3 regions of the Streptomyces sp. NPDC045968 genome follow, and region 2 is predicted to be linked to each of the others. Evidence: riboswitches for the same ligand, from Rfam matches in the RefSeq annotation. Region 2 holds a riboswitch; each other region holds the start of a gene.
What was found. Region 2 has a riboswitch for cyclic di-AMP ahead of AC07FA_RS19960 (M23 family metallopeptidase). Riboswitches for the same ligand answer to the same signal wherever they lie in the genome.

Region 1 (10,843 bases), on a different contig from region 2:
AAGGACGAGGACGACGAACCGTCGAGCCTCGCCGAAGCGGTCAAGCGCGCCGCCGCCGAGGTCGAGGACAAGCACGGCGTGCCCCTGGAGGTCGTCGTCGTCGGCGACTGCCCGCTCGACGAGAAGCTGGCCGCCCAGATGCAGGCCGCACGCGAGGCCATGGTCAACGCCGCCAAGTACGGTGGCGAGGGAGGCGCGGTCCAGGTGTACGCGGAAGTCGAGGGCCGCACCGTCTTCGTCTCCGTGAAGGACAGAGGTCCGGGATTCGACCTGGATTCGGTCCCGGGCGACAGGATGGGCGTACGAGAATCAATCATCGGCCGGATGCAGCGCAACGGCGGTACGGCCCGGCTGCGTTCGGTGCCCGGTGGGGGCACGGAAGTCGAGCTGGAGATGGAGAGGACGGGCGAATGACCGAGAACACCGAAGCGACCGGGGGCCCGGAGCGGCGGGTACGGGTCGTGCTCGTCGACGACCACCGGATGTTCCGTACCGGGGTCCAGGCCGAGATCGGCCGCACCGAGGAGACCGGCGTCGAGGTCGTCGGCGAGGCCGCCGACGTCGACCAGGCGGTCACGGTCATCACCGCGACCCGCCCGGAGGTCGTCCTCCTCGACGTCCATCTGCCGGGCGGCGGCGGCGCCGAGGTACTGCGCCGCTGCGCCCCGATGATGGGCGCGGCCGAGAATCCGGTGCGCTTCCTCGCGCTGTCCGTCTCGGACGCCGCCGAGGACGTCATCGGCGTCATCCGCGGCGGCGCCCGTGGCTACGTCACCAAGACGATCACCGGTACGGACCTGGTCGACTCGGTCTTCCGGGTGCAGGACGGCGACGCGGTGTTCTCGCCCCGGCTGGCCGGCTTCGTGCTGGACGCCTTCGCCTCGACCGACGCACCACCGGTCGACGAGGACCTGGACCGGCTGACCCAGCGTGAGCGCGAGGTGCTGCGGCTGATCGCCCGGGGGTACGCGTACAAGGAGATCGCCAAGCAGCTCTTCATCTCGGTGAAGACGGTCGAGTCGCATGTCTCGGCGGTGCTCAGGAAGCTCCAGCTGTCCAACCGGCACGAGCTGACCCGGTGGGCGACGGCGCGCAGGCTGGTCTGATCGCGCGGGCGTTCACGCTGGTCCGGCTCGCGCGGAGGCCGGTCCGGGGCCGGTCCGGCCGCTCCGGTGCTCAGGCCGGGTCGAGCGAGATGTTCAGCTTCTCGCCGATCCGGCGGTAACCGATGCCCGCGTAGATCCGTTCCACGTCGGGGCCGCCCGGCTCCAGCCACACCGCCCGGCAGCCCTGGGCGAAGGCCCTGTCCGTCAGCCACGCGGAGAGCGCGGCGCCGACGCCGCGGCGGCGGACGTTCTCGGCGACCGCGAGTCCGGCGAGTTCGCTGAGGCCGTCCACCGCGACCGAGCAGCCGCCCGCTCCGGCGGAGGCCCCGTCCAGGACGGCCAGGGCGGCGACCCCGCCCTCGGACGCCGCCGTGCGCAGCCAGTCGGTCATGCCCCCGTCGGGCTCGCCCTCACCGCCGAAGCCGTGGTGCTGGACGCGGGCGGCCTCGGTGAACTCCGCTTCGGTGACCGGCACGGCGATCCGGAGGCCGTCCACCGGCTTGGGCGTGAGCAGGTCGCCGGGTGAGCAGGCCAGCAGCGGGGCCCGGTTCTCCATGGTGAAACCGGCTGCCAGCAGCGCCGGTTCGACGGCGGGGGCCCAGTTGGGCAGGTACTCCAGGCGCGGGAGACGGTTCCGCTCACGGAAGGCGGTGATCAGATCCGCCACGTCGAGGGCGGTCGGTTCGGCGCCCTGGTCGGGAATGGCGTAATTGGCGTACTTCAGCTCCCAGCCCGGGTTGTGGCGCACGGTGAACGGGCCGACCCGGTAGTGGTCGGGGGAGCGGAGGGTGAGGGTACGCGCGTATGTCTGGACGTCGATGTCCATGGCCATGTGGTGGATGTGCCCTTCTCCAGGTCCCGCCCCGGCCGGGGCGGCGCCGGGAGCCTATGCCACCCGGGTCGCTCCCGCGAAGGGCATTTCGTCGATCGGCGCGATACGGACGGGGGCACCGGGGCGCGGTGCGTGGATCATCTGGCCGCCGCCGATGTACAGGCCGACATGACTGACGCCCGAGTAGAAGAACACCAGGTCCCCCGGGGCGAGTTCGGAGCGGGACACGCGCTGTCCTGCGTTGATCTGCGTGTACGTGGTGCGGGGCAGCGAGACACCCGCGGAGCGCCAGGCGGCCTGGGTGAGGCCGGAGCAGTCGAAGGAGGAGGGGCCGGTGGCGCCCCAGACGTACGGCTTGCCGAGCGCCCCGTACGCGAAGTCGACGGCCTGCGCGGCACGGGCGTTGGGGGCGCCGACCGCTCCGCGCGGAGTGCTGCGGTCGGCTCGCACGGCCGCGCCGCCGTGCCCGGCGTCGGCCGCGCGCTCGTAGCCGGTGCGCTGGGCGTCGGTCAGGGTGTCGAGGAGGCGCCTGGCGTCGGCCAGCTTGGTGCGGACCGTCTCCTTGTGCCTCGTCAGTTCGGCCCGGCGGGCCGTGAGCGTCGCCAGCTCGTCCTCGGCCCTCGCGCGGAGCTGGGCGACGCCGGTGACCTGTCGGCGGATTCCGTTGAGCATCCTGGCCTGGCGGTCGCCGGCCCGGTCCAGGAACGACGCGCGTTCCAGGTACTGGTCGGGGTCGGAGGAGAGCGCCAGCTGTACGGCGGGGTCGAGGCCGCCTGAGCGGTACTGCGCGGTGGCCAGCGAACCGAGGGTGTGACGTGCGGAGTTGAGACGTTCGGTCCTGCGGGCGGCCTCGTCGCGCAGCGCGTCCACGGATCTCGCGGTCGCGGTCGCCTTCTCCTTCGTGCCGTTGTACCGCTCGGTGGCGACCTCGGCGTCGTGGTACAGCCGGTCGACCTTGGCCCTGACCTGGGCCGGGGTGAGCTGTGGTTCGGCGTGCGCGGCCCCGTCGAAGGCGGTGGCGGTCGCGGCCCCGGCGAAGGCCAGGGTCGCCGCTGTACGGGCAGCAGGGCCGGTGAACGGGCGCTGCTTGGGTTTTCGGTGAGCGGCTTTCCGGTGTGCTGCCACGAGGGCCGCGTCCTTCCTGTTCGGCTGCCCGCCGGGAGCTGCCGACGGGCCTGGGAAGGGACGCTAAACCCAGGACACGGGAAAGGGTCGTCATGACAACTATTGCCTTGATGTGGCGTTTCGCTACCTCTGTGCGACCGGAAAAACAGCGCCGGAATCAGGCAATTCGTACAGGCGCGAGCGAAGTGGCCGGGACGTGGTACCTGGCCGTCCTGGGGTGATAAGGGCCCGGCTAGGCTGCCGGGTCATGGACGTACTCATCAATGTCTTCGTCGCCCTGCACATCATCGGTATCGCCTCGCTGCTCGGCGGTTTCCTGACCCAGATGAAGGCGATGGGTGCCGGCACGGCCCGCTTCGTACCGGCCATGCTGCACGGCGCGCTGACCATGCTGGTCACGGGAGTCGCCCTGGTCGGCCTCAACCAGGCCGACGACCAGACCGTGAACAACATCAAGATCGGCGTCAAGCTGCTGATCCTGGTCGTGATCCTCGGGATCGTCTACGTCAAGCGGGACGAGGAGCGGGCCGGAAAGGGCGAGTTCGCGGCGGTCGGCGGTCTGACGGTCGCCAACATCTTCATCGCCACCCTCTGGACCTGAGTCCCGAGCGAGGCCCCGGCCCCGCTCAGGACCGCGTCGCGATTCCGCACCCCTCGTCCCCGGCCTTCATCCGCTCGGCCATTGGCGTACTGCGGTCGTAGGGGTCCATCTCGTCACCCGCTCCGGTGTCCGGCCGGCCCGCGCCGAACGCCGGGGTGAGGTAGCCGTTGAAGGTCTCGCAGCCGCCGTTGGCCGTGTCGGCCGAGTACGAGACGAGGGAGAAGGTGCCCGGCTCGGTGACCACCTTCGCGGGGTCGTCCCAGTTCAGCACCAGCTCACGGCGCACGATCGTGCGCGCGATCTCGTCGCTGTCCGCGGCCCGCGCGACCGGATACACGTACGTGACGTCGGTGGTCACCTGAAGGGCTCCGCGCTCGCCCTCCCGGTACGTCATCCGCCCCCGGGTCCTGACCACGTCCCCGACCAGGCGCGCGTGCGACGTCTCGAACCGGCTGAAGAGCAGCAGCGGGTTGTTCTTCCTGCTCGGAGTGCGGAACGCGGCCGCCAGATAGGCCTGGACGTCCTTCTGGTGGGGGTTGATCAGCGCGATCGCCCTGTCCGGGTGCTCACCCCGCAGCACGCCCGGTTCCAGACCGGACGCGTCGAGGAAGTCGAGGGTCCGCCCGAGAGCCTCCTCCACCTGCGCCGTGTTCATCCACCCGGTCGCCCTGGCCGCGGGGACCGTGATCCCGGCCGTGCCGCCGGCCCAGCGCGCCGCAGGAGAGCCCTTGAACGGTTCCTCGCGCGTGGGCCGCTGGGCCCCCGTACCGGCATTCCCGGGAGGCGGCTGGTCCGGGCGTTCCGACTCCGCCGCGAGCGGCTCGCCGGCTCCGCCGTCCCCGCCGAACCATCCGGTCACCCGGTCCGGAGCCACCGCCACGACCAGTAGGGCCAGTACGACCACCAGGCCGACCGCGTACCAGCCCGCCTTCCGCCGCGGCCGGGCCGGGGAGTACGCGCGCCACGCCTCCGGAGACGCGGACTCCTCGCGCAGCCGCCGCGCCACGAGGCGAGCCCGCGCCGACGGCTCCTCGGGTGCGTCCGCCGTGCCCTCCGCCGACTCCCGGAGGAATCGCTCCCACTCCTCGTCAGGCACGGACGAACCGCCCCGCTCCCCACCCGTGTTCACACCGAACTCCTCGTGTCCACCACCGCTTCGCCCCCCCCAGGGGTCGTCATGCGGATGGTCCCACAGCGGTTCGCGGGGCGACTGCCCGGTTCAGGCGGGCCTTACGGCCGGTCCTGACGTGAGCGGGACGGGTGCGGGGGCCTCGGCGTCACGCCGGCCGCACGCTCCCGTAGATCGGCATGTAGTAGATCGACTCCTCGCGCACGTTCGCCCCCGGCTTCGGCGCGTGGATCATCATGCCGTCGCCCTTGTAGATGCCGACGTGGCTGATGTCGTCGTAGAAGAAGACCAGGTCGCCCGGCCGCAGATCCGCCGTGGCCACCCGGGTGCCGACCTCCACCTGGTCCCAGGTGGTACGGGGCAGGTCGACGCCCGCCGCCTTCCAGGCCGCCTGCGTCAGCCCCGAGCAGTCGTACGAGGCGGGGCCCGTCGCCCCCCAGACGTACGGCTTCCCGATCTGGGCCCGTGCGAAGGCGAGGACCTTCTCCGCCTTCGCCGCGTAGCCGCTGTCCGCGTCCGTACCGCTCCCGGTCCCGGTGTCCGTGCCGCTGTCGGGCTGCCCGGCGTCCTCCTTCGCCGCGTCCTCCTGGGCCTGGCGCTCGGCCTCCGCGGCGGCGGCCTGCTGACGGGCCAGCTCCTGCGCCTTGCGCTCGGCCTCCGCCTCCTTCTCGCGCTCCAGCTCCGCGAGCCGCGCCTTCTCCTTGGCGGTCAGCTCCGACAGCAGGCTGCGCGCCTCGGTCAGCTTCTCCTGCACCTGCTGCTTGCTGGCCCGCAGCGTGGTCTGCGCCTCGGTGAGCGTCTCCAGGCTCTTGGTGGCCTCGACGCGCTTCTTCGCCGCCGCCTTCTGCTGCGTACGGAAGTCCGAGACCGTCTTCTGCTGCTGGCTGGTCATCCGCGCCATCAGCTGGTCCTGGTCGAAGTACGACTGCGGGTCGTCCGCGAGGAAGAACGTGGCCGTCGGCGCGACCGCACCGCTGCGGTACTGCGCCGCCGCGAACCGCCCCAGTTCGCGCCGCGTCTCGTTCAGCTTCTCGGCGCGCTTCGCCGCGGCGTCCAGCAGCCCGTCGACCTTCGCGCGCTGCTGGGTGGAGGCGGACTTCGCCTTGTTGTACTGCTGGGTCGCGGTGCCGGCCTGCCGGTAGAGGTCGTCGACCTTCTTCTGTACGTCCTCGATGCTCGGCCGGGGCGCAGCGGGCGCGGCCGTCGCGGTCTGCGTGGAGATCAGCGTCACAGAGGCCAGCGCGGCCGTCGTGAGTCCGATGCCGTGTGAGGTGGTGCGCATACGGGTGCGCGGTTTGCGATGCGACGACAAGGCCGGCATCTCCTTCCGTGGACCGCCTACCGGGTTAGCTGTCGGGTTCGGGCGGAACGGAAGGCTGCCCTACGGTCCACGTGAGGGCTGTGGACCGATTCACCCCGGTGCTGCGTGTGGGTCCCCGGTTCCGAATGCCCCTGGGGGCAGCTGGATTCGGCGTGGGCGCCCGCTCGGCGTGGTTCGCCTCAAGGGAGTACGGGCCGCCCGACGACGCACGCTAGCCAACCCGTGGCGTCCCTGTGAAGGTTGATGTTCGATATGCCCGATACATTTTCGTGACCTTGCGGGAAGCGGTACGGCCGGACCGTCGAAGGCCCTCGCCGCCCTCACGCCGTGTGGCCGCCCGGTCTCCGTGCGCGCATGCCCCGGACGCCTTCCTGCGGAATGCGGCCCCGGGGTGTCAGTGGGGCCGCCTAGACTCGTCAAGCGATGAGCAGCCTCTTTGACGACAGCTTCCTGACCGGCCTCCAGAACTCGGAGGAAGGGCCCCCGCCGCCTCCCGAGGACCACGCACCCGAAGCGGTGCCGGAGGGTCTCTTCGAGGGCGTCTTCGACGCGCCCCCGCCGCCCCGCGAGGGGTACTACCGCGACGGTGCCCCCCGTCCGGTCATCGACGCCGCCGCGCTGCTCGACGGGCTGAACACCGAGCAGCGTGCCGCGGTCGTGCACGCCGGTTCGCCGCTGCTCATCGTCGCCGGTGCCGGATCGGGCAAGACCCGCGTGCTCACCCACCGGATCGCCCATCTGCTGGCCGAGCGGGGCGTCCACCCCGGCCAGATCCTCGCGATCACCTTCACCAACAAGGCCGCGGGCGAGATGAAGGAGCGGGTCGAGCAGCTCGTCGGGCCGCGCGCCAACGCCATGTGGGTCATGACCTTCCACAGCGCGTGCGTACGCATCCTGCGCCGCGAGTCCAAGAGGCTCGGCTTCACCTCCTCGTTCTCGATCTACGACGCCGCGGACTCCAAGCGGCTGATGGCGCTCGTCTGCCGCGATCTGGACCTCGACCCGAAGCGCTACCCGCCGAAGTCGTTCACGGCCAAGGTCTCGAATCTGAAGAACGAGCTGATCGACGAGGAGACCTTCGCCGGGCAGGCGGCGGACGGCTTCGAGAAGACCCTCGCCCAGGCGTACGCGATGTACCAGGCACGGCTGCGCGAGGCCAACGCCCTGGACTTCGACGACATCATCATGACGACGGTGCACCTGCTCCAGGCGTTCCCCGATGTCGCCGAGCACTACCGCCGCCGCTTCCGGCACGTCCTGGTCGACGAGTACCAGGACACCAACCACGCGCAGTACACCCTCGTACGCGAGCTGGTGGGCCCGGCCGGTGAGGCCGACGCCCCCGCCGAGCTGTGTGTCGTCGGTGACGCGGACCAGTCGATCTACGCCTTCCGGGGCGCGACCATCCGCAACATCCTCCAGTTCGAGGAGGACTATCCGAACGCCACCACGATCATGCTGGAGCAGAACTACCGCTCCACGCAGACGATCCTGTCCGCGGCCAACGCGGTCATCGAGCGCAACGAGAGCCGCCGCCCCAAGAACCTCTGGACGAACGCCGGCACCGGCGCCCGGATCACGGGGTACGTCGCGGACACCGAGCACGACGAGGCGCAGTTCATCGCCGACGAGATCGACCGGCTCACCGACGCCGGTGACGCGAAGGCGGGCGACGTCGCCGTCTTCTACCGTACGAACGCGCAGTCCCGTGTCTTCGAAGAGATCTTCATCCGGGTCGGCCTGCCCTACAAGGTCGTCGGCGGTGTGCGCTTCTACGAGCGCAAGGAGGTCCGCGACGTCCTGGCCTACCTCCGGGTCCTCGCCAACCCGGAGGACACCGTCCCGCTGCGCCGCATCCTGAACGTGCCGAAGCGCGGTATCGGTGACCGCGCCGAGGCGATGATCGACGCCCTGTCGATGCGCGAGAAGATCTCCTTCCCGCAGGCCCTGCGCCGCGTCGACGAGGCGTACGGCATGGCGGCCCGCTCGTCGAACGCCGTGAAGCGCTTCAACACGCTGATGGAGGAGCTTCGCACCATCGTCGAGTCGGGGGCGGGCCCCGCGGTCGTCCTGGAAGCGGTCATGGAGCGCACCGGATATCTCGCCGAGCTCCAGGCGTCGACCGATCCGCAGGACGAGACGCGCATCGAGAACCTTCAGGAACTGGCGGCCGTCGCCCTCGAATTCGAGCAGGAGCGCGCGGCGGCTGAGGAGGGCGCGGGCACGCTCGCCGAATTCCTGGAGAAGGTCGCACTCGTCGCCGACTCCGACCAGATCCCCGACGAGGACGAGGAAGGCTCCGGCGTCATCACGCTGATGACGCTGCACACGGCCAAGGGGCTGGAGTTCCCGGTCGTCTTCCTCACCGGCATGGAGGACGGCGTCTTTCCGCACATGCGGGCGCTCGGCCAGGCCAAGGAGCTGGAGGAGGAGCGGCGGCTCGCCTATGTCGGCATCACCCGCGCCCGCGAGCGGCTGTATCTGACCCGGGCCGCGATGCGCAGTGCGTGGGGCCAGCCCTCGTACAACCCGCCCTCGCGGTTCCTGGAGGAGATCCCGGACCAGCATCTGGAGTGGAAGCGCAAGGGCCCGATGGCCGCTCCGGCCGGACCGACGTCGGGGATCACGTCCTCGCTGTCGTCCTCGCGCTCGAAGTCCGGTCCCTCGGGCTTCGCCACCCGGCGCACCGCGGACAAGCCGGTGGTCACGCTGGTGGTGGGGGACCGGGTCACGCACGACCAGTTCGGTCTGGGCACGGTGACGGCGGTCGAGGGCTTCGGCGATCAGGCGAAGGCCACGGTCGACTTCGGGGACGAGCGGCCGAAGAAGCTCCTGCTGCGCTACGCGCCGGTCGAGAAGCTGTAGTTCCGCGGCGCTCGTGCGGATTGGCTGTGGCCCCGTCCTCCTGGACGGGGCCACAGCCAATCCACCCTGTGGTGATCAGTTCGGGTTGAGGCCGTGGCTCCGGAACCAGGGCATCGGGTCGATCGCCGAGCCGCCGCCGGGCCGGACCTCGAAGTGCAGGTGCGGGCCGGTGGAATTCCCGGAATCCCCGGCGTACGCGATGGTGTCGCCCGCCTGCACCGTGCCCGAGCGGATTCTGATGCTGCTGAGGTGGCAGTACCAGGTCTCGGTGCCGTCGGCCGCCGTCACGATGGCCATGTTGCCGTAGGCGCTGTTCAACTGGGTGCGGACGGTGCCGTCGGTCGCGGCCATCACCGGAGTGCCGTACCCGACGGGGAAGTCGACGCCCGTGTGCACGGACATCCAGTTGACGCCCGCCTGGCCGTAGTACGCGCTGAGACCGTGCTGCGTGACCGGCAGCGCGAACTTGGGGCGCAGTGCCTCGCGGCGTGCGGCCTCCTCCTGGCGCTGCTTCTTCTCGGCGGCCTGCCGCTCCCGCAGGTCGATGCGCTCCTGGGTGCGGCTGGCGCGGTCGGCGAAGTCGTCGGCGTCGGCGCTGAGGTTGGCGAGCTGGGTGTCCAGCTCGTTGTTGGCGGCCACCGGCTTGACGGTGGCGGGGTCGGCCGCCGCCACCGAGGTGGTGGTGTCCTTCTTCTCCTCGCCGGCGGAGATTCCGCTGACCGAGGCGGCCGCGATGCCCGCGACGCTCATGACGCAGGCCGAGGGGACGGCGACGGTCAGGAGTGCGGACCGCTTGGCGGGGGTACGGCGTCGGCCACGGCTGCCCGCGCCGCCGCGGGGCGCTCGGCCGGCCGGGCGGGGGGTGGTGGTGGAGTGCGAGGCCGCGGTCAGGAGCTCGGGTTCGTCGGTCCCGGATTCGGATTCGGGATCGGCCGCGGTCTCGTGGGCCTCGGGGTGCGGGCGGGTGTCGGCGTCGGTGTCCGCGTCCACGGTGCTGAACTCGGCTGTCGCGTACGGCTCGTAAGCGGCCTGCTGCTCGGCCGGCTGTTGTTCGTACGAGGAGTACGACAGCTGTTCGGGCTCGTACGGCGCGTTCTCGGGCGTGGCGCCGGAGTTCCAGGCGGTGGCGTCGTAGGCGCCGGTGTCGGCTCCCGCGTCCACGAATGCCGTGGTGGCGTACGCGCCGGTCTCGTAGCTCGTGGCGTCGAAGGTGGTGGTGGGGAACGCGCCGGTGTCGGTCGTCGCCCACTGCTCGGCCTGACCGGTCTGGCCCGCCTGGGCCCATCCGGAGGTGTCCCACTGCCCGGTGCTGTCGTATTGCTGCTGGTGCTCGTGCGGCTCGTGCGGGTGGGCGGCGTACGCGTCGTACGAGGCGGTCTGATGCGCGCCGGTGTCCCACTGAGTGGAGTCGTACTCGCCGCTGTGGCCCTGCCCGGCGGCCGGGTAACCCTGGTCGTAGCCGTACGTGGCGCCCTGGGCGGTGTCGTAACCGCTCCCGTAACCGCCGCCGGCCTCGTAGCCGTGGGTGGAACCGCTGTCGTAACTGCCGTCGTGTTGACCGGGAAGAGCGCCGAAGAGTGGATCGGTGGCGAAGCTGCCGGTGGGGTTGTTGTCGTAGTCGACGTACCCGGCGTGGGGGTGCTGGTCGTTCACCAACTTCTCTCTCGCCTCGGCAGCAGGACCTGTTCCGGTGTCCGTGGGGGACTCCAGGGGAAAGCAGTGGCCGCGACTGTACCCGGCGGTACGTGACGACGACAATCTTCGCCGGGTTCCAGCCGTTCAGGAAACGGGCAATCGGCCGCCTTTCGGTGGAGAGCAGGCGCAGCCTTGGCGGTACGTTCGAAATAAGTTCTATTTGCGTGTC
Region 2 (10,843 bases):
CGGGAGCCTCGGCAGATCGATCACCGAGAGCCGCAGCAGCCGGCCGGTCGAGGTGACCGCGCCCACGTCGCCGCGTGCCGTCGCGGCGACGGACGACACGATCACGTCGTGCTTGGCGCGCTTGGCGTCCTCGCCGATGACGATCGGGTCGGCGTTCGCCGTACGGGCGAGCAGCCCGGTCGAGGAGAGGAGCACCCGGCACGGGTCGTCCGCCACCTCCAGCGGTACGGAGGCGACCTGCGAACCCGCCGACTCCAGGAGCACCGTACGACGGTCGGTGCCGAACTTCTTGGCCACCGCGGCCAGTTCGCCGGAGACGAGCTTGCGCAGCTCGGCGTCCGAATCGAGGATCGCGGTCAGCTGGTCGATCTCCGCGTTGAGCCGGTCGCGCTCGCTCTCCAGCTCGATCCGGTCGAACCGGGTGAGCCTGCGCAGCGGAGTGTCCAGGATGTACTGCGTCTGGATCTCGCTCAGCGAGAAGCGCTCCATGAGCCGCTCCTTCGCCTGCGCCGAGTTGTCGCTGTCCCGGATGAGACGGATGACCTCGTCGATGTCGACCAGGGCGACGAGCAGGCCCTCGACCAGATGCAGCCGGTCGCGGCGCTTGCTCCGGCGGAACTCGCTGCGCCTGCGCACCACCTCGAAGCGGTGGTCGAGGTAGACCTCCAGGAGCTCCTTGAGCCCCAGGGTGAGCGGCTGGCCGTCGACCAGCGCCACGTTGTTGATGCCGAAGGACTCCTCCATCGGCGTGAGCTTGTAGAGCTGCTCCAGCACCGCCTCCGGTACGAAGCCGTTCTTGACCTCGATGACCAGACGCAGGCCGTGCGACCGGTCGGTGAGGTCCTTGACGTCCGCGATGCCCTGGAGCTTCTTCGCCGAGACCAGGTCCTTGATCTTGGCGATCACCTTCTCCGGGCCGACGGTGAAGGGAAGTTCGGTGACGACGAGGCCCTTGCGGCGGGCGGTGACGTCCTCCACGGCGACCGTGGCGCGGATCTTGAACGTGCCACGGCCTGCCGCGTACGCGTCCTTGATCCCGCCGAGGCCGACGATCCGGCCCCCGGTCGGCAGGTCCGGACCCGGGACGAACCGCATCAGGGTCTCCAGGTCCGCGCCCGGGTGCCTGATGAGGTGGCGGGCGGCGGCGATGACCTCGCCCAGATTGTGCGGCGGCATGTTGGTCGCCATGCCGACCGCGATCCCGGTCGTGCCGTTGACCAGGAGGTTCGGGTACGCGGCGGGGAGGACGACCGGCTCCCGCTCCTGGCCGTCGTAGTTCGACTGGTAGTCGACGGTGTCCTCGTCGATCGACTCCGTCATCAACGAGGTGGCGTCGGCCATACGGCACTCGGTGTACCGCATGGCGGCGGGCGGGTCGTCGTTACCGAGCGAGCCGAAGTTGCCGTGTCCGTCGACGAGCGGGAGGCGCATCGAGAACGGCTGCGCCATGCGCACCAGCGCGTCGTAGATCGACGCGTCGCCGTGCGGGTGCAGCTTGCCCATGACTTCGCCGACGACGCGGGCGCACTTCACATAGCCGCGGTCGGGGCGGAGCCCCATCTCGTTCATCTGGGACACGATGCGGCGGTGCACCGGCTTCATGCCGTCGCGGGCGTCGGGCAGGGCCCTGGAGTAGATCACCGAGTAGGCGTACTCGAGGAAGGAGCCCTGCATTTCGTCGACGACGTCGATATCGAGGATTCTCTCCTCGAAGTCGTCCGGCGGCGGGGTCTTCGTGCTGCGGCGGGCCATCGCTGCTGCGACTCCTTCACGGATTCTGTTCGGGCAACCTCAGGTTCTGACGCGGACCATTGTGGACCGCCGCACTGACAACGCCGACCTCGACCCGTCCGAAGCGGTCCTGCGGGCCCCGCGTGAGGCACCGTTTACGGCAGCATCTACGACAACATCAACGGATCGGGAACTTCGCCAGGTGTCGGTGCGCTTGCTTAGAGTGGCAGGTCTGGCAGGAAAACCTGTATCGCGATCGAAGGGACGTACATGCCCATGGGTCACACGGCCACAGCTCAGGCCGGCTCCGGCGGCAGAACAGCGACCGAGCACCGCCTGGCCAACGGCCTGCGTGTGGTGCTCTCGGAGGACCATCTGACCCCGGTCGCCGCGGTCTGCCTCTGGTACGACGTCGGTTCGCGCCACGAGGTCAAGGGGCGCACCGGCCTGGCTCACCTCTTCGAGCACCTGATGTTCCAGGGCTCGGGCCAGGTCAAGGGGAACGGGCACTTCGAGCTCGTGCAGGGAGCCGGTGGTTCGCTGAACGGCACGACCAGTTTCGAGAGGACCAACTACTTCGAGGTCATGCCCACGCACCAGCTGGAGCTGGCGCTCTGGCTGGAGGCCGACCGCATGGGCTCGCTCCTCGCCGCGCTCGACGAGGAGTCCATGGAGAACCAGCGCGACGTCGTGAAGAACGAGCGTCGCCAGCGGTACGACAACGTTCCGTACGGCACGGCCTTCGAGAAGCTGACGGCCCTCGCCTACCCGGAGGGCCACCCGTACCACCACACCCCGATCGGCTCGATGGCCGACCTGGACGCCGCGACCCTGGAGGACGCGCGTACGTTCTTCCGTACGTACTACGCGCCCAACAACGCGGTGCTCTCGGTGGTCGGCGACATCGACCCCGAGGAGACGCTCGCCTGGGTCGAGAAGTACTTCGGTTCCATCCCGGCCCACGACGGCAAGCAGCCGCCGCGTGACGGCACGCTGCCCGGCATCATCGGTGAGCAGCTGCGCGAAGTGGTCCACGCGGAGGTCCCGGCGCGTGCGCTGATGGCCGCCTACCGGCTGCCCCACGACGGCACCCGGGAGTGCGACGCGGCGGATCTGGCGCTGACCGTGCTCGGCGGCGGCGAGTCCTCCCGGCTGCACAACCGGCTGGTCCGCCGCGACCGTACGGCGGTGGCCGCCGGGTTCGGGCTGCTGAGGCTGTCCGGAGCACCCTCGCTCGGCTGGCTGGACGTCAAGACGTCCGGCGGTGTCGAGGTGCCGCAGATCGAGGCCGCGGTCGACGAGGAACTGGCCAGGTTCGCCGCCGAGGGCCCCACGCCCGAGGAAATGGAGCGGGCCCAGGCGCAGTTGGAGCGCGAGTGGCTGGACCGTCTCGGTACGGTCGAGGGCCGCGCCGACGAACTGTGCCGGTACGCCGTGCTGTTCGGCGACCCGCAGCTGGCCCTGACGGCCGTGCAGCGGGTGCTCGACGTCACCGCGGAGGAGGTCCAGGCGGCCGCCAAGGCCTGCCTGCGCCCCGACAACCGCGCGGTCCTGGTCTACGAGCCGGTCGAAGCGCCGGCCGACGCCGACGCCGATGCCGACGACACCGCCGAAGCCGGCACCGACACGCACGAGGGGGCCGAGCAGTGAGCGACGCCGCTGTGACTGGAGTAGCGATGCAGTACCACCCGCAGCCGACCGCGGGCGTGGCCAGGCCCTGGGCCTTCCCCGCCCCCGAGCGGGGCGCCCTGCCCAACGGCCTCACCGTGCTGCGCTGTCACCGCCCCGGCCAGCAGGTGGTCGCGGTGGAGATCTTCCTGGACGCGCCGCTGGACGCTGAGCCCGAGGGCCTCGACGGCGTGGCCACGATCATGGCGCGCGCCCTGTCCGAGGGCACGGACAAGCACTCCGCCGAGGAGTTCGCTGCCGAGCTCGAGCGGTGCGGCGCGACTCTCGACGCGCACGCCGACCACCCCGGCGTCCGGGTCTCCCTGGAGGTCCCGGTCTCCCGGCTGGCCAAGGCGCTCGGGCTGGTCGCCGAAGCGCTGCGGGCACCCGCCTTCTCCGAGAGCGAGATCGAGCGTCTGGTGGGCAACCGCCTCGACGAGATCCCGCACGAGCAGGCCAACCCCGCCCGCCGGGCGGCCAAGCAGCTCTCCAAGGAGCTCTTCCCCGCCACCGCGCGGATGTCGCGTCCGCGCCAGGGCACCGAGGAGACGGTGAAGCGGATCGACGCCGCTGCCGTGCGCGCCTTCTACGACGCGCACATCCGTCCGTCCACCGCCACCGCGGTCGTCGTCGGCGACCTCACCGGGGTCGACGTGGACGCGCTGCTCGCCGACACGGTCGGTGACTGGTCGGGCAACACCGCCGAGCCCCGCCCCGTCCCGCCGATCACGGCGGACGACCGGGGCCGCGTGGTGATCGTGGACCGCCCGGGCGCGGTCCAGACGCAGCTGCTGATCGGCCGCATCGGCGCCGACCGGCACGACAGCGTCTGGCCGGCCCAGGTCCTCGGCACGTACTGCCTGGGCGGCACCCTCACCTCGCGGCTGGACCGGGTCCTGCGCGAGGAGAAGGGCTACACCTACGGCGTCCGCGCCTTCGGGCAGGTGCTGCGCTCGACGGCACCCGGTTCCTCGTCCGGGCGCACCGGAGCGGCGATGCTCGCCATCAGCGGCTCGGTGGACACGGAGTCCACGGGACCGGCGCTGGACGACCTCTGGAAGGTCCTGCGGACGCTGGCTGCCGAGGGGCTGACCGACGCCGAGCGCGAGACGGCCGTGCAGAACCTCGTGGGTGTCGCCCCGCTGAAGTTCGAGACGGCGGCGTCCGTGGCGGGCACCCTCGCCGACCAGGTCGAGCAGCACCTCCCGGACGACTACCAGGCTCAGCTGTACGCGCGCCTGGCCGAGACGGGGACGGTCGAGGCGACGGCCGCCGTGGTCAACGCGTTCCCGGTGGACCGGCTGGTCACGGTGCTCGTCGGCGACGCCTCCCAGATCGCGGACCCCGTCCGCGCCCTGGGAATCGGCGAGGTGTCGGTCGTCAGCGGCTGACGGCCGGCCGGCTCACTGCCGTACTCGCAAAAGTGAACAAAGGGGACCTCGATGGGCAACTGCCCGTCGGGGTCCCTTCCTTTTGTCCGCTTTGGTGGGGAGGTTTCCTGTCTGCCCTGTGGGATGTACTACAAAACCGCCTGTCCGTTTGGTGATTGAAAGTGGCCCCGTTTAGCGTCGGCTCGGCTGTCCGTCATGTATGCCGCATCCGTGGCGCCGGGCAGCCATCGCCGAGTCCCCGTCAGGCGCGAGCCTGGGGAGCCGGGGACCCACGAAGTCCCTGGGGTGAATCGGACGTCTGCGCCTCCTCGGCGGTGCAGGGGCCCGTAGGAGACCTTCCTGCTCCGAACCCGTCAGCTAACCCGGTAGGCGAGAAGGAAGGAAAGGATCAGCCCCTCCATGGCGTTCACCCGTGCCACCGGGAAGCACCGTGCCCCGAGCCGTCTGACGCGCAAGAGCGCCCAGGTCGCCGGCATCGCGGCTCTGGCCACCACAGGCGTCATCGGCGGGATGGCCTCGCCGGCCCTCGCCGCGGACGAGGCCCGCGTCATCAGCGACACCGGCCTGATCCAGGCCGTCGCCATCGACGGCACCCTCGCCGACCAGATAGCCGCCCAGGCGAAGGCCCAGGAGCAGCAGGCCGAGGCCGCAGCCAAGGCGAAGGCCAGGGCTGCTGCCGCCGCCAAGGCGGAAGCGAAGGCGAAGGCCGAGGCCAAGCGCAAGGCGCAGGCGCGTGCCGAGGAGGCCCGCGAGGCCGAGGCGCGTGCCGCCCGCGCGGCCGAGCGCAAGCGGCTGACCTCGTTCCACCTTCCGGTGGCCGGTTCCTACGTGACCACCGGTTACAAGTCCAGCGGCTCCCTCTGGTCCTCCGGCAGCCACTCCGGTGTCGACTTCCACGCCGCGTCCGGCTCCTCCGTCGTCGCCGTCGGCGCCGGTACGGTCGTCGAGGCGGGCTGGGGCGGGGCCTACGGCAACAACATCGTGCTCCGGATGACGGACGGCACGTACACCCAGTACGGACACCTCTCCTCGATCGGCGTCTCCGTCGGCCAGAGCGTCACCTCCGGGCAGCAGATAGGTATCTCCGGCTCGACCGGCAACTCCACCGGACCGCACCTCCACTTCGAGGCCCGGACCACCCCCGAGTACGGCTCCGACATGGACCCCGTCGCGTACCTGCGCGCGCACGGGCTGAACGTCTGACCCACGCGCCGCACCAGCGCTTCCCGAAGGCCCCGGCTCCCCGCCGGGGCCTTCGGCATATCGCCCGGAGTCCGTCCGCCGAAGCCTTCCGTGGCCAGAAGATATCCCTTGATTCCGCTCTGCCATCGGAAATTCGCGCTCATTGCAATAGAGTCGCAGAACAGGCGTCGATCGGCCGCGTTTCGCGGGGATTAAGGCGGAGGTTCGGACATGCGCATTCCCGCGCATTCGGTATGCACGGCAATCCGTGACGACATCGTCTCCGGTGTCTTCGATCGCGGCAGCCGCCTCACCGAGGAGTTGCTCGCGCGTCGTTACGGGGTCTCGCGCGTCCCGGTGCGCGAGGCCCTGCGCACGCTGGAGTCCGAGGGGTTCGTCGTCACGCGCAGGCATGCGGGCGCGTGCGTGGCCGAGCCCACCGAGCAGGAGGCCGCCGATCTCCTGGAGGTCCGGATGCTGCTGGAACCGCTCGGCGCCGCGCGGGCCGCGCAGCGGCGTACGGAGGCCCACCTCAAGGTGCTGCGTGGCCTGGTCAGGCTGGGTCAGGAGCGGGTGCGGCGGGGTGAGGGCGAGGATCTGCGCTCCCTGGGCGGCTGGTTCCACGAGACGCTCGCCCAGGCGTCGGGCAGCCCCGGCCTCATCGCGCTCCTCACCCAGCTCCGGCACAAGATCGCCTGGATGTACGCGGTCGAGCAGCCGGTACGCCCCGCGGAGTCCTGGGCCGAGCACGGGGCGATCGTGGACGCCGTCGCGCGCGGTGACGCGGACCGGGCCAGGGCGCTGGCCGTCCAGCACGCCGAGCGTGCGATCGCCGCTCACCGGCTGCGCCGCCCGGACCGCCCGGGGCGCGGCCCGGTCCCGGCCCGGGTGAGCACTTCGCAACATGCCGTAAACACCGCGGGCGTCCGTCATTAACAATTGCGCCGTATACAAAGAAGGTAATTTCGCAGGACTTTCTTTGTGCTGCCCGAATTCGAGCCCGTCGGCGCCTTTCCGGAAACGAAGAAGTCGCGGCACCCGTTCAGGGATGCCGCGACTCCGTCGCAGAATTGATTCCGGTCGGATCCAGCCGGAATCAGACCGTCTCCGGAAGCTCCTCGAGCCCCTCGGCGACCAGCTTGGCCAGGCGGTCCAGGGCGGCTTCGGCGTTGTCCGCCTCGGACGCGAGCACGATCTCCTCGCCACCGGTGGCGCCCAGGCCGAGCACCGCGAGCATCGACGCGGCGTTCACCGGGTTGCCGTCGGCCTTGGCGATCGTCACGGGGACGCCGGAGGCCGTGGCGGCACGGACGAAGATGGAAGCGGGGCGGGCGTGCAGGCCCTCGGCCCAACCGACGTTGACGCGGCGCTCAGCCATGGTTCTGCCCTTCACGAATCAATGGTTGTCTAGACCAGTCTCTCATGCAGTGCGCACTGCTGTGCCCGGTCCCGGGCCCGGCCGCTGCGGCCGGTCGAGCACCCTCAGACTGCCCCGGCCCCGATCCCTCCGCGACCGGTGTGTCAGCCGTAGGCTTTGCCCATGCAGCCCACGCCGGAGCAGAGTCCGCATCACGCGTACCCCGACCACTGGGAAGCGGACGTGGTGCTCCGCGACGGTGGCACCGCGCGCATCAGGCCGATCACGACCGACGACGCCGAGCGGCTGGTCAGCTTCTACGAGCAGGTCTCCGACGAGTCGAAGTACTACCGCTTCTTCGCCCCGTACCCGCGGCTCTCCGCCAAGGACGTGCACCGCTTCACCCATCACGACTACGTCGACCGGGTCGGTCTCGCCGTCACGACCGGCGGCGAGTTCATCGCCACCGTGCGCTACGACCGCATCGACGAACGGGGCCGGCCCGCCACCGCCCCCGCCGACGAGGCCGAGGTCGCCTTCCTCGTCCAGGACGCCCACCAGGGCCGCGGGGTGGCCTCCGCGCTCCTCGAACACATCGCCGCGGTCGCCCGCGAGCGGGGCATCCGCCGCTTCGCCGCCGAGGTGCTGCCCGCCAACAACAAGATGATCAAGGTGTTCCGCGACGCCGGCTACACCCAGCAGCGCAGCTTCGAGGACGGCGCCGTCCACCTCACCCTCGACCTCGAACCCACCGCCGAGTCCCTCGCCGTCCAGCGCGGCCGCGAACAGCGCGCCGAGTCGCGGTCGGTGCAGCGCCTCCTCGCCCCCGGTTCCGTCGCCGTCGTCGGCACCGGCCGCACCCCCGGCGGGGTCGGCCGTACCGTGCTGCGCAACCTCCTCGGTTCCGGCTACACCGGGCGTACGTACGCCGTGAACCGGGCCTTCGACACCGGCCTGACCGAGATCGACGGCGTCCCCGCGCACCGGTCCGTCGGCGAGATCGACGAGCGGGTCGACCTCGCGGTCCTCGCCGTGCCCGCCGACCGGGTGCCCGAGGCGGTCGCCGACTGCGGTGAGCACGGCGTACGGGGACTGGTCGTCCTCTCCGCCGGATACGCCGAACAGGGCGCCGAAGGGCGCGAGCGGCAGCGCGAACTCGTGCGCCAGGCCCGCTCGTACGGCATGCGGATCATCGGCCCGAACGCCTTCGGCGTCATCAACACCTCCGAAGCCGTCCGGCTGAACGCCTCTCTCGCCCCCGAGTCGCCCGCCCACGGCCGCATCGGGCTCTTCACCCAGTCGGGCGCGATCGGGATCGCGCTGCTCTCCGGGCTCCACCGGCGCGGCGCCGGCCTGTCCACGTTCATCTCGGCGGGCAACCGGGCCGATGTCTCCGGCAACGACTTCCTCCAGTACTGGTACGAGGACCAGGAGACCGATGTCGCCCTCCTCTACCTCGAATCGCTGGGCAATCCGCGCAAGTTCACCCGCCTCGCACGGCGGACCGGGGCCGTGAAGCCCGTCGTGGTGGTGAAGGGCGCGCGGCACAGTGGTTCCAACCCGCCCGGCCACGCCGTGCCGGTCAGCCGGATTCCCGACGCGACGGTCTCCGCGCTGATGCGCCAGGCGGGCGTGATCCGCGTGGACACGGTGACCGAGATGGTCGACGCGGGCCTGCTCCTCGCCGGACAGCCGCTCCCGGCCGGGCCCCGGGTCGCGATCCTCGGGAACTCGGAGTCGCTGGGCCTGCTCACGTACGACGCCTGTCTCGCGGAGGGACTGCGCCCGCGTCCGCCCCGCGACCTGACCACCGCGGCGAGTCCGCAGGACTTCCGGGACGCGCTGGCCGAGGCGCTCGGCGACCAGACCTGCGACGCCGTGATCGTGACCGCGATCCCCTGGGTGGGGGAGAACGGCGAGGCGGAGACGGGGGACGGCGAGGTCCTGGCCGCCGCCCTGCGCGAAGCGGCGGCCACCGGTCCCGCCAAGCCCGTCGCGGTGGTCCACGTGGAGATCGGCGGCCTGGCGGAGGCCCTGGCCGCGGCCGCCGGCACGGTCGCCACCGCCCGCGCCGGGGCCCGGACGCAGGCTCCCGCGCGGGACACCGCCCTCGCGCCGCCCTCCGGCGGGTCCGCGCGGGACACCACCCTCTCGCCGCCCCCCGGTGAGTCCGCACCGGAAGCCGCCACGAGCGCACCGGCCCGCGTCGGGCGCATCCCCGCCTACCCGGCCGCCGAACGGGCCGTCCGCGCGCTCGCCGAAGCGGTGAGGTACGCGCAGTGGCGCCGCCAGGCGGCCGTCCCCGGCAAGGTGCCCGACTTCGACGACACCATCGACGAGGCAGGGGCGGCCCGCCTGATCGGCGGACTGCTCGGCCCCGACCCCGACCCGCGGGGCCGGCCGCTCACGCACGACGAGGCCCGCGAACTGCTGGGGTCCTACGGCATCACCGTCCGGCCCACCCTCCCCGCACCCCACCCGGAGGCAGCGGTCGCCGCCGCCGCGCGGCTCGGCTACCCCGTGGCGCTCAAGACCACCGCCCCCCACCTGCGCCACCGCGCCGACCTCGGAGGCGTACGGCTCGACCTCGCCAACGAGAGCGAGCTGCGGCGGGCGTACGGCGATCTGACCGAGCTCCTCGGCAGACCGGCCGAGCTCCAGCCGGTCGTGCAGGCCATGGCACCGCGTGGAGTGGACACCGTCGTCCGCGCCTCGATCGACGCGGCGGCGGGCGCGGTGCTCTCCTTCGGTCTCGCGGGCGCCCCCTCCGAACTCCTCGGCGACACCGCACACCGGCTGGTCCCGGCCACCGACCGGGACGCCGCCGAGCTGATCAGATCCATCAAGGCGGCCCCGGTGCTCTTCGGCTGGCGGGGTTCCGCACCCGTCGACACCCAGGCGCTCGAAGAGCTGCTGCTGCGGGTGTCGCGGCTGGTCGACGACCACCCGGAGGTGGTCTCCGTCGCCCTCGAACCCGTGGTCGTCGCCACCCAGGGGCTGACCGTCCTCGGAGCGAGCGTCCGGCTCGCCCCGCCCCCCGTCCGCGGCGACCTCGGCCCCCGCCACCTCCCCAGCTACTGAGGAACCCGGGCCCCGCAGGCGCTGAGGACCTCCGCGCCCGCCTCCGCCGCTCACCGATCCGTCCCGAGGTCCGGCCGCCGTACCTGCCGCACGGCGTGCCCGGCAGCCACCGGGCCCCCGTAGGATGGTCCCTATGGCAAAGACCGGTACGACGACCCAGGGGCTGCGCGCGGCGATCGAGCGCAGCGGCTACTACCCGGCCCTCGTGGCCGAGGCGGTGGAGGCCGCCGTCGGCGGGGAGCCGGTCGCTTCGTACGTGGTGCACCAGGAGACCACCTTCGACTCCAACGAGGTGCGCCGCCATGTCACGGTGCTGGTCCTGACGGACAACCGTTTCATCGTCAGCCACACCGACGAGCAGACCGCGGACGCGGATTCACCCACTCCGTTCGCCACCACCTCGACCGAGTCGGTCAAGCTCGACCGGATCTCC
Region 3 (9,015 bases), on a different contig from region 2:
TGCCGCAGGCTCCGTTCCGGCTCGATCGCCACCACCTCGGACACGGCCGCCGGGTAGTGCGCGAAGTTCAGGCCGTTGCCCGCGCCGATCTCGATCACCCGGCCCGACAGGCCGGTCAGCAGTTCCGCGCGGAAGGCGGCGACCCCGGCCCGGTCGTCGGCGGTCACGCTCATCCGGGCGTAGAACCGGGCGAAGACGGGGTGGTGCACCGCGTCCCGCGGGATCTTCGTGCTGCGCAGGTGCATGACGGCCTCCTCGAGGAACACGTACGGCTCCTTCGATTCTCCCCCGGACGCGCCTGCTTCTCCCCTGTACAGACCCGCTCAGCCGGTCGTCACGGCCATCCGGTCCCCGCCGAGCTCCGCGGTCAGCCAACCCGCCGCGCGGGCACGGAAATCCTGTGGTGCGAGTGACCCCGCACCCTCCGGAACCGCACCCAGCAGTGGAGCGCCCGCAGCGACCGGAAGGTCGTCGATATTGCACCGGGCCGCGAGATCGGGCTCGGCCGGCATACTGCCCACCACCACCCCGAGACACTCCAGGCCCCGGGCCCGCAGTGCCTCCGAGGTCAGCGCGGTGGCATTCAGTGTGCCGAGCCCCGCGGGCGTGACCACCAGAACCGGCGCGCCCAGCAGCCGCGCCGCGTCCGCGAGGGTGGAGCCCTCGTCGTCGAACCGTACGAGCAGTCCGCCCGCGCCCTCGATCAGCACCAGGTCGTGTTCGGCGGCCAGCTTCCCGGCCGCCTCGGCCACCTCGTACGGACGTACCGGTGGGAGACCGGCCCTGCGCGCCGCCGTCGCGGGGGCCAACGGCTCCGGGAAACGGGCCAGTTCGACCGGAGTGACATGACCGCCCGCGAGCCGCACCACTTCCGCCGCGTCCCCGGGCTCGCCGGGGGCCAAGCCCGTCTGTGCGGGCTTGAGCACGGCGACCCTGCGGCCGCGCGCCGCCGCGGCGACGGCCGCCGTCACCACGGTCTTGCCGATCTCGGTGCCGGTCCCCGTCACTACCAGAATCGTCATCTCAGCCCTCTCGCGCCGCCGCGCACACGGCCCGGCAGATTCGTGCCACATCGTCATCACATGTCACATAGGGCGGCATGGTGTAGATGAGGTCGCGGAACGGCCGCAGCCAGACCCCTTCCCGTACCGCCGCCCGGGTCGCGGCCTCCATGTCCACCTCGTGATCCAGCTGTACGACGCCGATGGCGCCCAGCACCCGGACCTCCTGGACCCCGGGCAGCCCGGCCGCCTCCGCGAGACCGGCCCGCAGCCCGGCGCCGACCCGCGCGACCTCCCTCTCCCAGTCCTGGCCCAGCAGGAGATCCACCGACGCGCAGGCGACCGCGGCGGCGAGCGGATTCCCCATGAACGTCGGACCGTGCGCGAGTACGGGCACCTCGCCGCTGGAGATCCCCTCGGCCACCCGGGAGGTGCACAGCGTCGCCGCCATCGTGAGATAACCGCCGGTCAGAGCCTTGCCGACACACATGACGTCCGGCGAGACACCGGCATGACCGGCCGCGAACAGCTTCCCCGTGCGTCCGAAACCCGTGGCGATCTCGTCGAACACCAGCAGCACGTCGTGCGCGTCGCACGCCTCGCGCAGCACCCGCAGATACGCGGGCGAGTGGAACCTCATGCCGCCCGCGCCCTGCACCACCGGCTCCACGATCACGGCGGCCAGCTCGTGGGCATGGTCCGCGATCAGCGCTCGCAGATGCGTGACGTAGGCGTCGTCCGGCTCCGCGTCGAAGCCGTCCGGCGGTGCGTCGGCGAAGACCTGCCGGGGCAGCGCACCCGACCACAGCTCATGCATCCCGCCCTGGGGATCACACACCGACATCGGCTGCCAGGTGTCCCCGTGGTAGCCGCCGCGCCAGGTCAGCAGCCGCCGCTTGGCCGGCTGTCCGGCCGAGCGCCAGAACTGCAGGCACATCTTCACGGCCACCTCGACCGACACCGAACCGGAGTCGGCGAGGAACACGTGCCGCAACGGCTCCGGGGTGATCTCCACCAGCCGGGTCGCCAGCCGTACGGCGGGCTCATGGGTGAGCCCGCCGAACATCACATGGCTCATCCGGTCCAGCTGGCCGCGCGCCGCCTCGTTGAGCACCGGGTGGTTGTAGCCGTGCACCGCGGACCACCAGGACGACATGCCGTCCACCAACTCGCGCTGCCCGTAGGCCTCTTCGGCGAGCCGGAGCCGTACTCCGGACGCGGACTCCACGACCAGCGGTTCCTGGCGGCCCGGCATCGGGCCGTAGGGATGCCATACATGGGCCCGGTCCAGGGCACGCAACGCGGCGGGGGAGAGCGGCTCAGGCATTGGGTGCGAGATCCGTACCGGCACCGCGACGGCGGACCGCCACCAGGTCCGTGCGTGCCGCAGACACCTCGGCGGCGTCTGCGACAGCCTCGCCCGCGGCCCCCTCGTCCACGGGCTCGCCGCAAGGTGCGCAGCCCCCCTCGTGCGAGCCGCAGCCACCGCCGGCCTGCGTACGGTGCCGGGGCAGCGTCGTCGTACCCGCGCCCTCCACCTCGAAACCGGCGTCCGCGATCATGTCCAGATCGGCCTGGCCCGCCTGGCCCTCACTGGTCAGGTAGTCACCCAGGAAGATCGAGTTGACCAGGTGCAGGGCGAGCGGCTGCATCGAACGGAGATGGACCTCGCGCCCGCCCGCGAGCCGCACCTCGACATCCGGGCAGACGAACCGGACCATCGCGAGAATGCGCAGACAGCGCTGCGGGCTGAGGTTCCACTCCTTCGCGAGCGGGGTGCCCTCGAACGGGATGAGGAAGTTGACCGGCACGGAGTCCGGGTCCAGCTCGCGCAGCGAGAACACGACATCGACCAGGTCCGCGTCGCTCTCACCCATGCCGGCGATCAGCCCGGAGCAGGCGGACAGCCCGGCGGCCTGCGCCTGCTGCACGGTCTCCACCCGGTCCGCGTAGGTGTGCGTGGTGGTGATCTCGCCGTACGTCCCCTCGGACGTGTTGAGATTGTGGTTGTACGCGTCGGCGCCCGCCGAGCGCAGCCGCTCGGCCTGTCCGTCGGAGAGCAGGCCGAGACAGGCGCACACCTCGACGCCCTCGTTCTGGTCCTTGATCGCCTCGATGGTCTGCGACACCCGGTCGACATCGCGGTCCGTCGGACCGCGTCCGCTCGCCACCAGGCAGACACGCTTCGCGCCGCCCGCCACCCCGGCGGCGGCCGCCTTGGACGCCTCGTCCGGCTTCAGCCAGGTGTACTTGAGGATCTCCGCCTTCGACCCGAGCCGCTGCGAGCAGTACGAGCAGTCCTCGGGGCAGAGCCCGGACTTGAGGTTGACCAGATAGTTCAGTTTCACGCGCCGCCCGAACCACTGGCGGCGTACCCGGCCCGCGGCGGCCACCACGTCGAGCAGTTCGTCGTCGGAGGTCGCCAGCACGGCGAGCGCTTCTTCGCGGGTCGGCAGTTCGCGCCGCAACCCCTTGTCCACCAGCGTGTTCAGCAGGTCCATGGCGATGATCCTGACGTACGGCACGGTCATCGGCCAAGGAGGAACCAGACAGAAGAGGCGGCGAAGGGTGTGGGTATTGCCACACCCTGACCTGCTGCGCCCGCGGCTAGTGTCTGTGAGCTGCCTACAAAAGGGACCACCCCATGTCCTTCGCCCCGTTCGACTGGATCGACGCCGAGGCCCGTCGCCGTGCCGCCGCCGGACTCGTCCGCACGCTGCGGCCGCGACCCGCGGAAACGGAACTGCTGGACCTCGCGAGCAACGACTATCTGGGCCTCACCCGGCACCCCGAGGTCACCGCCGCGGCCGCCGACGCGGCGCTGCGATGGGGCGCGGGCGCCACCGGATCGCGACTCGTCACCGGTTCCACCGCCCTGCACGCCGCACTCGAACGCGAACTCGCCGCGTTCTGCGGATTCGAGGCGGCCCTGGTGTTCTCCTCCGGCTACGCGGCCAACCTCGCCGCCCTCACCGCGCTCTCGGGCCACGGCTCCCTGATCGTCTCCGACGCGGGCAACCACGCATCGATCGTCGACGGGTGCCGGCTCTCCCGGGCGGCGACGTCCGTCGTGCCGCACGCGGAGCCCGACGCCGTGCGCAAGGCGCTGCACGCGCACGACGGACGGGCGCTGGCCGTGACCGACTCGGTCTTCTCGGTGGACGGTGACGCCGCTCCGCTGACGGAGCTCGCCGACGCGTGCCGGGCGGAGAACGCCGCACTGCTGGTCGACGACGCACATGGGCTGGGCGTCCTCGGGGAAGGCGGGCGCGGTGCGCTCGCCGCCGTCGGACTCGCGGGCGGCGAGGGGATCGTCGCCACCCTCACCCTGTCCAAGTCCCTGGGCAGCCAGGGCGGGGCGGTCCTCGGACCGGCCCGGGTCATCGACCACCTGATCAACACCGCCCGTACGTTCATCTTCGACACCGGACTCGCCCCGGCGGCTGCCGGCGGCGCCCTGGGAGCCCTGGACCTGCTGAGGCGTGAACCGGAAAGGGCCGGCCTGGCCCGCGCGGTGGCCACGGCCCTGCACGAACGGCTGACCGCCGCCGGGCTCACGGCGGCCCGTCCCGACGCCGCGGTGGTGGCGGTCCGTGCGCCGTCCGCGGACGCCGCGGTGCGCTGGGCGGCCGACTGCCGCGCCGCCGGAATCGCGGTGGGCTGCTTCCGGCCCCCGTCGGTGCCGGACGGGATCTCCCGGCTGCGGCTGACCGCCCGGGCCGATCTGACGGCGGAGCAGATCTCGGCAGCGGTGGCCACGATCGTACGGACCGCTCCCGATGGCGCGTCGGTTCAGCCCGGCTGAAACGGGAGGCCACCCGGGCCGCCGCGGAGAAGCGCCACCGTCCCGCGGCGGAGTTCACCGCTTTGAGCGACAGATATCTGCATATCTTGGTGCAACGTCGTTACAGAGGGCAGCATCAGTGTCAATCTGGCGCGAAGCACAACCCTGGCCGATCTCGTGTCGGCCGGGCCGGGAAGGGACGGCGCCGCCATGGCAGACCATCAAGAAGCATCCGTCACTCTGCCGAGCGATCCGGTCTCGGTCTCCTCGGCGCGCAGATATGTGGCCCGGGTACTCACCGAGTGGGGCCTCCCGGACGACGCCGAGTTCGCCGACAGCATCCGCCTGATCGTCTCCGAACTGGCCACCAACGCCGTGCAGCACACGTTGGGCCAGTCGCCCACGTTCACCGTGGAACTCCGGCTCGACCGGGACGAGGAGCTGTACGTGGGGGTGACGGACAGTCACCCTCGCTGGCCCCGCCGGCTGCCCGTGGCCGTCCAGCAGGACAACGGGCGCGGCATGGTCATCATCCGCTGTCTGGCCAAGGAGTGCGGCGGGCGGCTCACGGTCAGTCCCACGGCCGAAGGGGGCAAGACGGTCTCGATCGCGCTGCCGTGGACCGTCCCGGTCCAGAGCTGACCCCGGAGGAAACGGTCCATCACTGCGCTGCGGCCGCGCGGCCGAAGCCGCTGCGCAACAGCGCCGTCAGCGTCGCCGCCGCCGCGGTCGCCCGGTCACCGCGGTGCACCACGGAAATGGTCCGGCGGAAGGCCGGAGGGTCGAGCCGGCGCACCGCCACCGGCGTCGGGGACATCGCTGCGACCATCTCCGGTACCACCGCCGCCCCGAGCCCCGCGCTGACCAGAGCGCACACCAGCGCGTAGCCGGGGGACTCGCAGACCACGGCCGGCGTCGCCCCCGCCTCGGCCAGGGCGCTCTCCACACCGCGCCGGGGCGGATGCGTCGGCGCGCTGCTGATCAGGGGGCGGCCGGCGAGCTCGGTGACCGGCAGCCGCCCCGTGCCCTCCGAGAGGACCTGCCCGACGGCGGTGATCAGGACCAGCTCCTCGACCAGCAGCGGTTCGACAACCACCCCCGCGGGGGGCGGATCGGCGACCGCCGGTTCGTACGCGTGCGTCAGCGCGAGGTCCACCTCGCCCGAGGCCACGGCGGCGACCCCGCCGGGCGGCTCCAGATCCGTGACGGTCAGCTCGACGTCCGGATGGGCACGGCGGAAGGCGCTCAGCACCGGAGGCAGCAGGTGGATGCCGGCCGTGGTGAACGTGGCGACCCTCAGCCGCCCGCCGGACAGCCCGGAGAGCCGCGCCAGCTCGTGGCGCGCCTGGTCCATCTCGTCCAGGACCCGCCGGGCCCGACCCGCCAGCAGCTCACCGGCCGCGGTGAGCCGTGCGCCGCGGTGGTGGCGCACCAACAGCTCCGCACCGGCCTCCCGCTCCAGTTTGGCCAGCTGCTGCGAGAGCGCGGGGGCCGTGTAGCCCAGCCGGGCCGCGGCCCGCGTGATCGAACCGGCCTCGGCGACCGCCACCAGCGCCGCCAGGCGTGTCGGGTCGTACATTAAGCGTTCCTTTAGGCAGACCCAGAAGATTGCAAGTACACGCTAAAGGCCCGGCCGGTCCATGGTGTACCCATGGACGCACAACTGCTGGCCTTCATCGGAGTCGCCGCGGGAATGGTGGCGCTGCCGGGCGCCGACTTCACCGTGGTCGTACGCAATGCCCTGGCCTCGCGCCGGGCCGGAGTGGCCACCGCGCTGGGCGTCGCCGGGGGGCTGCTGGTGCACACCGCGCTCGCCGTGGCGGGCCTCGCCGCTGTGCTGGTGGCGATGCCCGTGCTCTTCCGCACCGTCCAGCTGCTCGGCGGCGCGTATGTGCTCTACCTCGGACTGAGCGCGCTGTACGCGATACGGCGGCGGCCGGCTACGGCCGGGGCGGATCAGGACACGGCACCGGGGGCGAGCCCCGAAGCGCTCGGGCGCTCGCTGCGGCAGGGATTCCTGACCAACGCCCTGAACCCCAAGGCGCCCGTGCTCTTCCTCAGCCTGCTGCCCCAGTTCGTGCCCGACGGCGAACCGCCCCTGCCGAGGACGCTGCTGCTCGCGGCCGTCGTCGTACTGCTGGCGCTCATCTGGTTCCCGGCCGTGGCCCTGCTCGTGGACCGGCTCGGCCGGTGGCTGCGCCGGCCGCGTACCGCCAGGGCGATCGAGGGCGGCAGCGGCGCGGCACTCACCGCGCTGGGACTCGTGCTGGTGGGTGGGCCCCTGCTGCACTGAGGCAGCAGGGGCGCCGGTCAGCGCACCCGTCCGTACCAGACGCTCTTGGACCAGATCCGCTCCAGGCGCACGACCGACCCGGACTTCGGGGAGTGCCAGATCCGGCCGTGGCCGGCGTAGATGCCCACGTGGTAGACGCTGCGCCCGGAATGGAAGAAGACCAGATCGCCGCGTTTGCGCTGCGACGAGGAGATGTGGCGGGTCTTGTTGTACTGCTGCTGCGCCGTGCGGGGAAGCTTCTTGCCCACCCTCTTGAACGAGTACAGCGTCAGCCCCGAACAGTCGAAGCGGCGGGGGCCCGCGGCACCGTACTTGTAGGGTGCACCCTTCTTCGAGGCGGCGATGCTGAGCGCCTTCGTCGAATGGGTGGCGGCCTCGGCATCGTTCACGATGCCCGGGGCCAGCATGGTGGTGCCGATGGCGAGAGTGAGTACCGAGGCCGTACCGGCCCGGGCGAGAAGTGACGGGACATGAACCTGCGCAGACATGCGCAACCCTTCGTCAGCCGCCTGTGAAGGATGACCTGTCGGGTTCGGGCTGGCGAAGTTGCCCGGCCGCGCTTGGCGGCTTCACCCCGAGGGACGGCCGGTCTCCCGGTCGACCCGTTGTGCTCGGGTCCTCCACTCCTGCCGATCCACTCCTGTCGACCAGTCATCCGGACAGCGGCAGGACTCGGCGTCCGCCCGGACCGCCCCGCCGCGGTGGCGGGGGCTTGTCGTCCCAGGGATCTTGACTCACTCAGTGCCGGTTTTCCGAGCTGAAACGGTGTTATGTGAGGCTCATCACGACTGATCCATTCGGGTGGACAGGGAGGATTTGAGTCGGGAGACCGGCTCCCCGGCCCGCCTCGTACCAGCGGCGGAGCGCTGAATTCCGCTCACACTCCACTCGCTTTGCGCAAGTTGAGCTGTCCTTCGTGAGGGGGACGGCCTACGCCGAACGAGCGAGGAAATTCGGTACGAGGATCGGGCGTGTCGGACGGGTGCGCCCGAAGAACCGGTCGCGAAGGGGAGTCGGGGGAGCGGTCGGTCAACTGGCGCCGACGGGGGGTACGGTGACCCGCTCCGCGCGCCGCTCCCCGTCGAGCACCCGCAACGCCCGCGCCAAGGTGCCGGCGTGGATCTGCGTTTCGCCCCGCTCGTGCATGGAGGCGAGCGCGTCGCGCAGCGCTCCGGCCCGGGAGGCCAGTGCCTGCGCCGCGCGGAGCGCGCTGTAGGTGTCGCTGCCGCGCGCCGGATTGATCCGGCCCAGTTGGTCGAGCACTTCCAGGTAGCGGTCGATGAACTCCCCCTCGGCGCGGGTCAGCGCGGGGAGCGGCGGGAACTCCGGTGGCGGCATCGGCGGTTCACCTCACGGTGTGCGGCGGCTGGGACGGACTGCGGTTCTCCATGACGTGGTCCACCAGCCCGTACGCCTTGGCGGCAGCGGCGTCGAGGATGGTGTCCCGGTCGAGGTCGGCGGCGACCTGCTCCGCGGACCGGCCGGTGTGCCGGACCAGCATTCCCGTGAGCATCTCGTGCACGCGCATCAACTCCCGTGCCTCGATCTCCAGATCGGAGGGCTGGCCCCGCACGGCCTCGGGCAGGGAGGGCTGCTGAATGACTACCCGGGCGCCGGGCAGGGCATGTCGCCGGCCGGGCGCGCCGGCCGCCAGCAGAACGGCCGCGGAGGAACCGGCCTGACCGAGACAGAAGGTCTCCACCTCGCAGGTGAGGTACTGCATCGTGTCGTAGATCGCGGCCATGGCGGTGAACGAGCCGCCGGGGGAGTTGATGTACAGCGAGATCGGCCGGTCGGGCTCCGCGTGCTCCAGGTACATGAACTGAGCGATGAGGTCGGTCGTCGCGGTGTCGTCCACGGGCGTGCCCAGGAAGACGATCCGCTCGGACAGCAGCTTCGAGTACGGGTCGAGGGTCCGGGTTCCCGTCGCGGTGCGT

Region 1: linked by a shared signal. The riboswitch ahead of AC07FA_RS24355 (C40 family peptidase) and the one ahead of AC07FA_RS19960 (M23 family metallopeptidase) in region 2 are both predicted to bind cyclic di-AMP.
Region 3: linked by a shared signal. The riboswitch ahead of AC07FA_RS30050 (C40 family peptidase) and the one ahead of AC07FA_RS19960 (M23 family metallopeptidase) in region 2 are both predicted to bind cyclic di-AMP.

The regions. Positions count from the first base shown of each region.
Region 1 covers NZ_JBWKLF010000008.1:328,818-339,660, forward strand. The annotation lists gene AC07FA_RS24325 (PspC domain-containing protein) at 1-414, shown strand, start outside; gene AC07FA_RS24330 (LuxR C-terminal-related transcriptional regulator) at 411-1,106, shown strand; gene AC07FA_RS24335 (GNAT family N-acetyltransferase) at 1,177-1,938, opposite strand; gene AC07FA_RS24340 (C40 family peptidase) at 1,993-3,063, opposite strand; gene AC07FA_RS24345 (hypothetical protein) at 3,311-3,664, shown strand; gene AC07FA_RS24350 (hypothetical protein) at 3,690-4,793, opposite strand; gene AC07FA_RS24355 (C40 family peptidase) at 4,942-6,114, opposite strand; cyclic di-AMP (ydaO/yuaA leader) riboswitch at 6,113-6,277, opposite strand; gene pcrA (DNA helicase PcrA) at 6,538-8,979, shown strand; gene AC07FA_RS24365 (M23 family metallopeptidase) at 9,055-10,632, opposite strand.
Region 2 covers NZ_JBWKLF010000006.1:361,862-372,704, reverse strand. The annotation lists gene AC07FA_RS19975 (DNA gyrase/topoisomerase IV subunit A) at 1-1,752, opposite strand, end outside; gene AC07FA_RS19970 (M16 family metallopeptidase) at 2,002-3,381, shown strand; gene AC07FA_RS19965 (M16 family metallopeptidase) at 3,408-4,790, shown strand; cyclic di-AMP (ydaO/yuaA leader) riboswitch at 5,009-5,176, shown strand; gene AC07FA_RS19960 (M23 family metallopeptidase) at 5,190-5,993, shown strand; gene AC07FA_RS19955 (GntR family transcriptional regulator) at 6,204-6,908, shown strand; gene AC07FA_RS19950 (HPr family phosphocarrier protein) at 7,069-7,350, opposite strand; gene AC07FA_RS19945 (bifunctional acetate--CoA ligase family protein/GNAT family N-acetyltransferase) at 7,513-10,410, shown strand; gene AC07FA_RS19940 (DUF5998 family protein) at 10,544-10,843, shown strand, end outside.
Region 3 covers NZ_JBWKLF010000012.1:95,754-104,768, reverse strand. The annotation lists gene AC07FA_RS30090 (class I SAM-dependent methyltransferase) at 1-245, opposite strand, end outside; gene bioD (dethiobiotin synthase) at 324-1,022, opposite strand; gene AC07FA_RS30080 (adenosylmethionine--8-amino-7-oxononanoate transaminase) at 1,024-2,328, opposite strand; gene bioB (biotin synthase BioB) at 2,321-3,502, opposite strand; gene AC07FA_RS30070 (8-amino-7-oxononanoate synthase) at 3,646-4,806, shown strand; gene AC07FA_RS30065 (ATP-binding protein) at 4,996-5,427, shown strand; gene AC07FA_RS30060 (LysR family transcriptional regulator) at 5,447-6,364, opposite strand; gene AC07FA_RS30055 (LysE family translocator) at 6,437-7,078, shown strand; gene AC07FA_RS30050 (C40 family peptidase) at 7,096-7,566, opposite strand; cyclic di-AMP (ydaO/yuaA leader) riboswitch at 7,570-7,734, opposite strand; gene AC07FA_RS30045 (hypothetical protein) at 8,108-8,416, opposite strand; gene AC07FA_RS30040 (ATP-dependent Clp protease proteolytic subunit) at 8,424-9,015, opposite strand, start outside.